3 regions of the Pseudomonas sp. SG20056 genome follow, and region 3 is predicted to be linked to each of the others. Evidence: predicted binding sites of a transcription regulator. Region 3 holds the regulator's gene; each other region holds the start of a gene.

Region 1 (3,236 bases), 1.2 Mb from region 3:
CGTGGCCATCCAGAAAGGTCTGCTGACCGTCGAGAAGAAAGGCAAGAAGAACATCTTCTCCGGCCGCATCCTCGAGATCGAAGGTCTGGACGAGCTGACCGTTGAACAGGCTTTCGAGCTGTCCGACGCCTCTGCCGAGCGTTCCGCCGCTGGTTGCACCATCAAGCTGCCGGAAAAGGCGATTGCCGAGTACCTGCGTTCGAACATCACCCTGCTGCGCTGGATGATCAGCGAAGGCTACGGCGATGCGCGCACCATGGAACGTCGCGCTCAAGCGATGGAAGCCTGGTTGGCCGATCCGAAGCTGATGGAAGCCGACAAGGACGCCGAGTACGCCGAAATCATCGAAATCGACCTGGCCGACATCAACGAGCCGGTTCTATGCGCACCGAACGACCCGGACGATGCTCGTCTGCTGTCCAGCGTTCAGGGCGAGAAGATCGACGAAGTGTTTATCGGTTCGTGCATGACCAACATCGGTCACTTCCGCGCGGCTGGTAAGTTGCTGGAAAAAGTCGAAGGCACCCTGCCGACCCGCCTGTGGCTGTCGCCGCCGACCAAGATGGACCAGCATCAGCTGACCGAAGAAGGCTACTACGGCATCTACGGCAAAGCCGGCGCGCGCATGGAAATGCCGGGCTGCTCGCTGTGCATGGGTAACCAGGCACGCGTTGAGGCGAACTCCACCGTAGTTTCGACTTCCACCCGTAACTTCCCCAACCGTCTGGGCGATGGCGCCAACGTCTACCTGGCTTCGGCCGAGCTGGCGGCTGTTGCAGCAATCACCGGTAAACTGCCGACTGTTGAGGAGTACATGGACTACGCGAAGAAAATCGACACCATGGCTGCGGACGTTTACCGCTACCTGAGCTTCGACCAGATCGCCGAGTTCCGTGAAGCTGCTGCAAACGCCCAGATCCCTGCTGTTCAGGTCTAAGCGTTACCCGCAACAAGAAAGCCCCGCCTAGTGCGGGGCTTTTTCTTTCCCGCCGTAAAACCCGCAGACAGATGGCATATGCCTTGCTTTGGCTTAAGCCATTAGACCTTTCCAACGGCGGAAATGGCCGAAATAGACAATGGTGTCGTTCTGATCGCGGACTGAAGTCAGCGTTTGGTACGGCACCTTTTTGTGTGGGCACAGGAAACGCACCATGAATGAGCACGACATCAGCCGCAGCGATACACCGGAAAAACCGGTACTGAATATCGGCTTTATGGCCCTCACAGACGCCGCATCGGTCATCGTGGCCGCCACCCAGGGCTTCGCCGAGAAGCATGGGCTGACCCTCAACCTGCAGCGCCAGGCCTCCTGGGCCACACTGCGCGACAAATTGCTGTGCGGCGAACTCGATGCAGCGCATAGCCTCTACGGCCTGATTTATGGCGTGCAGCTCGGCCTGGGCGGCGCACCAGCCACAGATATGGCGGTGCTGATGGGGTTGAACCAAAACGGCCAAAGCATCAACCTGTCGCCCGCCTTGCAAGCAGATGGCGTGAGCACTGGCAGCGCATTGGCGCAACGCGCGCACCAGCCTGGCGCAAAATTGACCTTCGCCCAGACCTTCCCCACCGGCACCCACGCCATGTGGCTGAATTACTGGCTGGCCAGCCAAGGCATTCACCCATTGAGCGACGTGGACAGCGTCGTCGTACCGCCACCGCAGATGCTCGCCCACCTTAAAGCCATGCGCATCGATGGTTTCTGCGTCGGCGAACCCTGGTGCGCTCAGGCCGTGAATGAGCAGATGGGTTGCACTCTTATAACTAGCCAGGCCATCTGGCCGGACCACCCGGAGAAAGTTCTGGGCTGCACCCGTGAGTTTGCTGAGCAGTACCCCAACAGCGCGCGTGCGTTGATCATGGCGGTGCTGGAAGCCAGCCGGTTTATCGATGAGAGCGAAGAAAACCAACGCAGCACCGCGCAACTGCTCAGTGGTAGCGAGTATGTCGATGCGCCGCTGTCGGCGATCCAGCCGCGCTTTCTCGGCCAGTATCAGGACGGCCTCGGCCATGCCTGGCAGGATGCCCACCCGCTGCGCTTCCACGCAGGCGGCGCCGTCAACCAGCCGTACCTGTCCGACGGCATGTGGTTTATGACCCAATTCCGTCGCTGGGGCCTGCTGCGTGACGACCCGGACTACCTGGCTATTGCTCGCCAGGTGCAGCAACTGGACCTCTACCGCCAAGCCGCCGAAGCACTCGGAATCTATATACCAAGCGACATGCGCAGCAGCCAGTTGCTCGACGGCCAGGTCTGGGACGGCAGCGACCCGGCCGCCTACGCGCGCAGCTTTGCCCTACACGCCCTGGCCGATGCGCCCCTCAGCGCCCAACAGGAGAGCCGTTAATATGCTGCGCATCCTGCTGATCAACGACACCGCAAAGAAGGTTGGCCGCCTGAAAAACGCCCTGACCGAGGCCGGTTTCGAGGTCATCGACGAATCCGGATTGACCATCGACCTGCCGGAACGGGTCGAGGCAGTTCGGCCTGACGTGATCCTGATCGACACCGAATCACCGAGCCGCGACGTGATGGAACAGGTGGTACTGGTCAGCCGTGATCAACCGCGGCCGATTGTCATGTTCACCGACGAGCACGACCCCGGCGTAATGCGCCAGGCGATTCAGAGCGGCGTAAGCGCCTATATCGTCGAGGGCATCCACGCCCAGCGTCTGCAGCCGATTCTCGACGTGGCCATGGCCCGCTTCGAGAGCGATCAGGCGCTACGCGCGCAGCTGCAGGCCCGCGATGCCCAACTGGCCGAACGCAAGCGCATCGAACTGGCCAAGGGCCTGCTGATGAAGATGAAAAGCTGCGACGAAGAACAGGCCTACACCCTGATGCGCCGTCAGGCCATGAGCCGTCAGCAGAAGCTCGCGCAGGTGGCCGAACAGATCATCGCCATGCACGACATGCTCGGCGGCTAAGCCAATCGCACTGTTATGCCGCAGAGCCGCTTGACTGTGCTGGACAGCCGGGTGGCGCGGCGCTTATCTTCGCCGCCTGGCCAGCGCACTGGCCAACGTCGCTCGGACGGTTCCGGGCGCTTACGTATCCGAGGAAAGCATGGCTGACCAAGCTTCGCGCCGCTTTGCGCGCATTGATCGACTCCCCCCCTACGTTTTCAATATCACCGCCGAGCTGAAGATGGCCGCGCGACGCCGTGGCGAAGACATTATCGACTTCAGCATGGGCAACCCGGATGGCCCCACGCCGCCGCATATCGTCGAGAAGC
Region 2 (3,236 bases), 460 kb from region 3:
AACGCGCACATTGGCATGCCCCTCACTCAGCAAGTGGTGGGCGTGCAAACGACTCATCACACCTTTATCGCAATACAACAGGTACTGGCGCGCCTCATCCAGCTCTTTGAACTTGCTGTTCAGGGCATAGAAGGGCAGCGCCATGACCTCGACGCCGGGCAGGGCGAGCGGCTCGTCCTCGGCAGCATCGGGGTGACGAATATCGATGATCACATGGCTGGCCAGCGCTTCGCTGACTTCCTCGATCTGCACGTCCTTGCCCAGCTCGTCGATCACTTTATCGATCGGCAGCAAGGTCGCACGTTCCAGGGCGCGCTCGAGAATGGCCATGTCGAACTGGCTTTCCTCGTGCTCAATGCGCAGCTTCTTCGCCTTGGTGGTCGGGTTGACCGAAATCACCCCGCAGTATTCCGGCATGTGCTTGGCGAACTCGGCGGTGCCGATGCGCGTGGCGGTGTCGATGATGTCCTGCTTATGACTGGCGAGCAGCGGACGCAGCACCAGCATATCGGTGGCCGAGTCGATCACCGCGAGGTTCGGCAGGGTCTGGCTCGACACCTGAGAAATCGCCTCACCGGTGACCAGCGCATCAATCTGCAGGCGCTCGGCCATGCGCGTGGAGGCACGCAGCATCATGCGCTTGAGGATGACGCCCATCTGGCTGTTGTCGACCTTGCCGAGAATCTCGCCCAGCACTTCCTCAAACGGCACGCTGATAAACAGTACGCGCTGCGAGCTGCCGAATTTCTGCCAGAGGTAATGCGCCACTTCCATCACGCCCAGCTCGTGGGCGCGGCCACCTAGATTAAAGAAGCAGAAGTGAGTGACCAGACCGCGGCGCATCATCTGGTAGGCGGCGACGGTAGAGTCGAAACCGCCGCTCATCAGCACCAGGGTCTGCTCCAGCGAGCCCAGCGGATAACCGCCCAGGCCTTCGTGCTGGTGGTGAATAACGAATAAGCGCTGGTCGCGGATTTCCATACGCACAATAACGTCGGGATCTTTCAGCGAGATGCCGGCCGCACCGCACTGCTGGCGCAACTGGCTGCCGACATAGCGCTCGACATCCATGGAGCTGAACGAGTGTTTGCCGGCACGCTTGCAGCGCACTGCGAAGATCTTTCCTGGCAGCTGATCGGCGAAGTGCAGCTTGCACTTCTCCAGCACATCGTCGAAATCACCCAATGGGTATTCATCGACTTGCAGGAAATGGGTGATGCCCGGCGTGCAACTCAAGCGCTCGATCATCGCCTGCAGGGTTTTCGGCTCACTGATCTGGGTTTCGACTTCCAGGTTGTCCCACACACCGCTGACCTGCAGCTGTGGATCGAACTCACGCAATACCGAACGAATGTTCTTCGCCAGCTGCCGGATAAAGTGCTTACGCACCGGCCGACTTTTAATGGTGATTTCCGGGAAGACTTTAACGATCAGTTTCATGAAAACAGGGGGTGCCGAGGCCGCGAAAAAACAGGGGCGCGGATTATAGCGGAAATTGCTCACGCTTTGATCAAAAATCCTCACCCGCTTAAAACGCGCACCATTTAAGAGCGAGCCACAAATGAAGCGCCCCATAACAGTGCAAATATTTCCCGAGCAGCGCCACGCAGCCCCCGCCAGCCCTGAGTTTCAGGGCTTACACCCATTCCTGTGCACTGGCATGCAATTTGCTCCCTTGTGAGGCAGGATGCCCTGGCGGAGTATGCCGCGGCCGTACCGTACTATTGAGGGCTCACAATTCGAGCCTTATCCACCTGGAGGACAGCATGTCGAAGTCGATTCAACTTATTAAAGAACACGACGTGAAGTGGGTTGACCTGCGCTTCACCGACACCAAGGGCAAACAGCACCACGTGACCATGCCGGCACGCGATGCGCTGGACGACGAATTCTTCGAAGTCGGCAAAATGTTCGACGGCTCCTCCATCCACGGCTGGAAAGGCATCGAAGCCTCCGACATGATCCTGCTGCCGGTTGACGAAACCGCCGTACTGGATCCGTTCACCGAAGAACCAACCCTGATCATCGTGTGCGACATCATCGAGCCAAGCACCATGCAGGGCTACGACCGTGACCCACGCTCGATCGCCAAGCGCGCTGAAGAGTTCCTGAAAACCACCGGCATCGGCGACACCGTATTCGTCGGCCCAGAGCCTGAGTTCTTCATCTTCGACGAAGTGAAGTTCAAGTCCGACATCTCCGGCTCCATGTTCAAGATCTACTCCGAACAAGGCTCCTGGAACACCGACGCTGACATCGAAGGCGGCAACAAGGGCCATCGCCCAGCCGTTAAAGGTGGCTACTTCCCAGTTCCGCCGTGCGACCACGACCACGAAATCCGTACTGCCATGTGTAATGCCATGGAAGAAATGGGCCTGGTCATCGAAGTTCACCACCACGAAGTGGCGACTGCCGGCCAGAACGAAATCGGTGTGAAGTTCAACACCCTGGTGGCCAAGGCTGACGAAGTTCAGACCCTGAAGTACTGCGTACACAACGTGGCCGATGCCTATGGCAAAACCGCGACCTTCATGCCGAAGCCACTGTACGGTGACAACGGTTCGGGTATGCACGTACACATGTCCATCTCCAAAGATGGCAAGAACACCTTCTCCGGCGAAGGCTATGCCGGCCTGTCCGATACCGCTCTGTACTTCATCGGCGGCATCATCAAGCACGGTAAGGCCCTGAACGGCTTCACCAACCCGTCGACCAACTCCTACAAGCGTCTGGTCCCAGGTTTCGAAGCTCCGGTAATGCTGGCTTACTCGGCGCGTAACCGTTCGGCTTCGATCCGTATTCCATACGTTTCCAGCCCGAAAGCTCGCCGTATCGAAGCACGCTTCCCGGATCCGGCTGCCAACCCATACCTGGCCTTCGCTGCACTGCTGATGGCCGGTATCGACGGTATCCAGAACAAGATCCACCCTGGCGATGCTGCCGACAAGAACCTGTACGACCTGCCGCCAGAAGAAGGCAAGCTGATCCCACAAGTGTGCGGCAGCCTGAAAGAAGCCCTGGAAGAGCTGGACAAGGGCCGTGCGTTCCTGACCAAAGGCGGCGTGTTCTCCGACGACTTCATCGATGCCTACATCGAGCTGAAGTCCGAAGAAGAAATCAAAGTACGCACCTTCGTACACCCGCTGGAATACGACCTGTACTACAGCGTCTAATCCCGCACGCAAGACAAGAGGCCACCTTCGGGTGGCCTTTTTGCGTCTGGCGCCTGGCACAAG
Region 3 (3,236 bases):
AACTTGATGACAAGCAAGGCGTAGCGGTCTACCGCGGTGATGTCGTCATCACCCAGGGCACCATGAAGGTTACCGGCGACACCGTGACCATTACCCAGAATTCCCAGGGCGATGTCGAGGTATTTACCTCCGTTGGTAAGCCGGCCTATTACGAACAACTGCCGTCAGCCGACAAGCAGATCGTCAAGGCCTATGGCCTGACTATCCAGTACTTTATGGCCAACGAGCGCGTGGTCCTGATCGATCAGGCCAAGGTGATCCAGGAAGGCAATACCTTCGAAGGCGAGAAAATCGTCTATGACACCCAGCGCCAGATCGTCAACGCCGGCCGCGCTACAGGCACCAATGTCACTGCGCCACGCCCGCGCATCGATATGGTGATCCAGCCGAAGAACAAACCAGCCGACCAGCAGGCGCAGTAATAATGGCCACATTAAAAGCCCAACACCTGGCCAAGAGTTACAAAGGCCGCCAGGTCGTGCGCGACGTCAGCCTGAGCATCGACAGCGGGCAGATTGTCGGCTTGCTTGGCCCCAACGGCGCTGGCAAGACCACCTGTTTCTACATGATCGTCGGCCTGGTACAGGCTGATCAGGGTCGAGTGATGATCGATGATCTCGACGTCAGTCATCAGCCCATGCATGGCCGCGCTCGCGCCGGCATTGGCTACCTGCCGCAGGAAGCCTCGATTTTCCGCAAGCTCAGCGTGGCCGACAACATCATGGCCATCCTGGAAACCCGCAAGGACCTGGACGGCGCTGCTCGTCGCAAGGAACTTGAAGGCCTGCTGCAGGAATTCCATATCAGCCATATTCGCGACAACCTCGGCATGAGCCTGTCCGGTGGTGAGCGCCGCCGCGTGGAAATTGCCCGCGCCCTGGCGACCAACCCTAAGTTCATCCTGCTCGACGAGCCCTTCGCCGGCGTAGACCCGATTTCCGTGGGCGATATCAAGCAGATCATCCATCACCTCAAGGCCAAGGGTATCGGTGTATTGATCACCGACCACAACGTGCGCGAGACCCTGGATATCTGCGAGACCGCCTATATCGTCAGCGATGGCCAGCTGATCGCAGAGGGTGATGCCGAGGCCATTCTGGCCAACCAAACAGTCAAAGAAGTGTATCTGGGGCATGAGTTCCGGCTGTAACCGCAGCTTTTCTCAAGCCGACTGCAGCCAAGGCTAGGCAAAACCCTTAAAGTCAGGCATATAATTTGCTTCCTAGTGGCGCTTTTTGAAAACGCCCTGTAGTGGATTGCGCACAGACGCCGGTAAATAAGGTCTGCAATGAAACCATCGCTAGTCCTGAGAATGGGCCAGCAGCTGACGATGACACCGCAGCTGCAACAGGCCATCCGCCTGCTCCAACTGTCTACCCTGGATCTGCAACAAGAGATCCAGGAGGCGTTGGAGTCCAACCCGATGCTCGAACGCCAGGAAGATGGCGATGACTTCGACAATTCGGACCCCATGGCCGATGGCGCAGAAAGCGCCAGCCCCAGCGAACAGCCCGAAGCGCCCTATCAGGAAACCAACTACCAGGAAGCCACGCAGACCGTGGACAACCTGGAAGAAGGCGACTGGGGCGAACGCATTCCCAATGAGCTGCCCGTCGATACCGCCTGGGAAGATATCTACCAGACCAGCGCCAGCAGTCTGCCCAGCAGCACCAACGATGATGACGAGTGGGATTTCACCACCCGCACCTCCAGCGGCGAGAGCCTGCAAAGCCATCTGCTTTGGCAGCTAAACCTGGCCCCCATGTCAGACAAGGATCGCCTGATCGGCGTCACCCTGATCGACTGCATCAACGAACAGGGCTATCTGGAAGAAACTCTGGAAGAAGTGGTCGAGGCCTTCGACCCGGAACTGGATATTGAGCTCGACGAAGTCGAAGCCGTTTTACACCGCATCCAGCAATTCGAGCCCACCGGTATCGCAGCGCGCAACTTGGGCGAGTGCCTGCTTCTGCAGCTCCGTCAGCTGCCGGCGAAAACCCCATGGCTGAGTGAAGCCCAGCGCCTGGCCAGCGACTACCTCGACCTGCTCGGTAGCCGCGACTACAGCCAGCTAATGCGCCGTATGAAGCTCAAGGAAGACGAGCTGCGCCAGGTTATCGACCTGATTCAAAGCCTCAACCCGCGCCCTGGCTCGCAGATCGAATCCAGCGAGCCGGAATACGTGGTGCCCGATGTCATCGTGCGCAAACACAACGAACGCTGGCTGGTGGAACTCAATCAGGAAGCCATGCCGCGCCTGCGCGTCAACGCGCAATACGCCGGTTTTGTGAAGCGCGCCGATTCCAGCGCCGATAACACCTTTATGCGTAACCAGCTGCAAGAAGCGCGCTGGTTTATCAAAAGCCTGCAAAGCCGCAACGAAACCCTGATGAAGGTCGCCACGCAGATCGTCGAACATCAGCGTGGCTTCCTCGATTACGGCGATGAGGCGATGAAACCCCTGGTGCTGCACGATATTGCCGAAGCCGTGGGCATGCACGAATCGACCATCTCGCGGGTGACCACGCAGAAATTCATGCACACCCCGCGTGGCATTTACGAGCTGAAATACTTCTTCTCCAGCCACGTCAGCACCTCCGAGGGCGGCGAATGCTCGTCCACGGCAATCCGCGCCATCATCAAAAAACTGGTCGCCGCGGAAAATGCGAAAAAGCCGTTGAGTGACAGCAAGATCGCTGGTTTACTGGAGGCACAGGGCATTCAAGTCGCTCGCCGCACGGTCGCCAAGTACCGTGAATCCCTCGGAATAGCGCCTTCCAGTGAGCGCAAACGATTGATCTAAGGCGGCACGAAGAAGGAAGACAACGAATCACATAGAACACGCCCAGGCCTCGCCTTTTCGCAAAAGCAGCCATACTGCCAACAAGCAATCAGCGACCGTGCCAGGCTCGTTTTGTCAGAGTCTTCCACGCCACAGTGTTCCGGCGGCAGGCCTCTCGCCTGCCTCTTACACACGGCAACAAGGAGAAAGCGGTATGCAAGTCAACATCAGTGGACACCAGCTGGATGTGACCGACGCCCTGCGCGACTACATCGCCGAAAAACTCGGCCGATTGGAGCGCCACTTCGACAAGATCACCAATGTACAAGTCACCATGGAGGTCGAGAAACTCAAACAGAAAATCGAAGCGACCCTGCACATTGCTGGCGGCGAAGTGGTCGCCAATGCCGAGCATGAAGACATGTACGCAGCCATCGATCTACTGACTGATAAA

The links. The regulator sigma-54, encoded in region 3, starts transcription at its own class of promoters, with help from an activator protein. The targets are predictions, from matches to a motif close to ANTGGCATNNANNTTGCTNT.
Region 1: RHP75_RS09855 (CmpA/NrtA family ABC transporter substrate-binding protein) is a predicted target of sigma-54. The motif match lies at 1,008-1,027, and genes of this name have one in related genera.
Region 2: glnA (glutamate--ammonia ligase) is a predicted target of sigma-54. The motif match lies at 1,655-1,674, and genes of this name have one in related genera.

What each region holds. Positions count from the first base shown of each region.
Region 1 is NZ_CP134499.1:2,044,551-2,047,786, reverse strand. Features, by position in the region: gene acnB (bifunctional aconitate hydratase 2/2-methylisocitrate dehydratase) at 1-937, shown strand, start outside; gene RHP75_RS09855 (CmpA/NrtA family ABC transporter substrate-binding protein) at 1,152-2,348, shown strand; gene RHP75_RS09850 (ANTAR domain-containing response regulator) at 2,350-2,928, shown strand; gene alaC (alanine transaminase) at 3,068-3,236, shown strand, end outside.
Region 2 is NZ_CP134499.1:369,201-372,436, reverse strand. Features, by position in the region: gene thiI (tRNA uracil 4-sulfurtransferase ThiI) at 1-1,440, opposite strand, end outside; gene glnA (glutamate--ammonia ligase) at 1,767-3,173, shown strand.
Region 3 is NZ_CP134499.1:834,183-837,418, reverse strand. Features, by position in the region: gene lptA (lipopolysaccharide transport periplasmic protein LptA) at 1-422, shown strand, start outside; gene lptB (LPS export ABC transporter ATP-binding protein) at 425-1,150, shown strand; gene RHP75_RS04015 (RNA polymerase factor sigma-54) at 1,289-2,803, shown strand; gene hpf (ribosome hibernation-promoting factor, HPF/YfiA family) at 2,997-3,236, shown strand, end outside.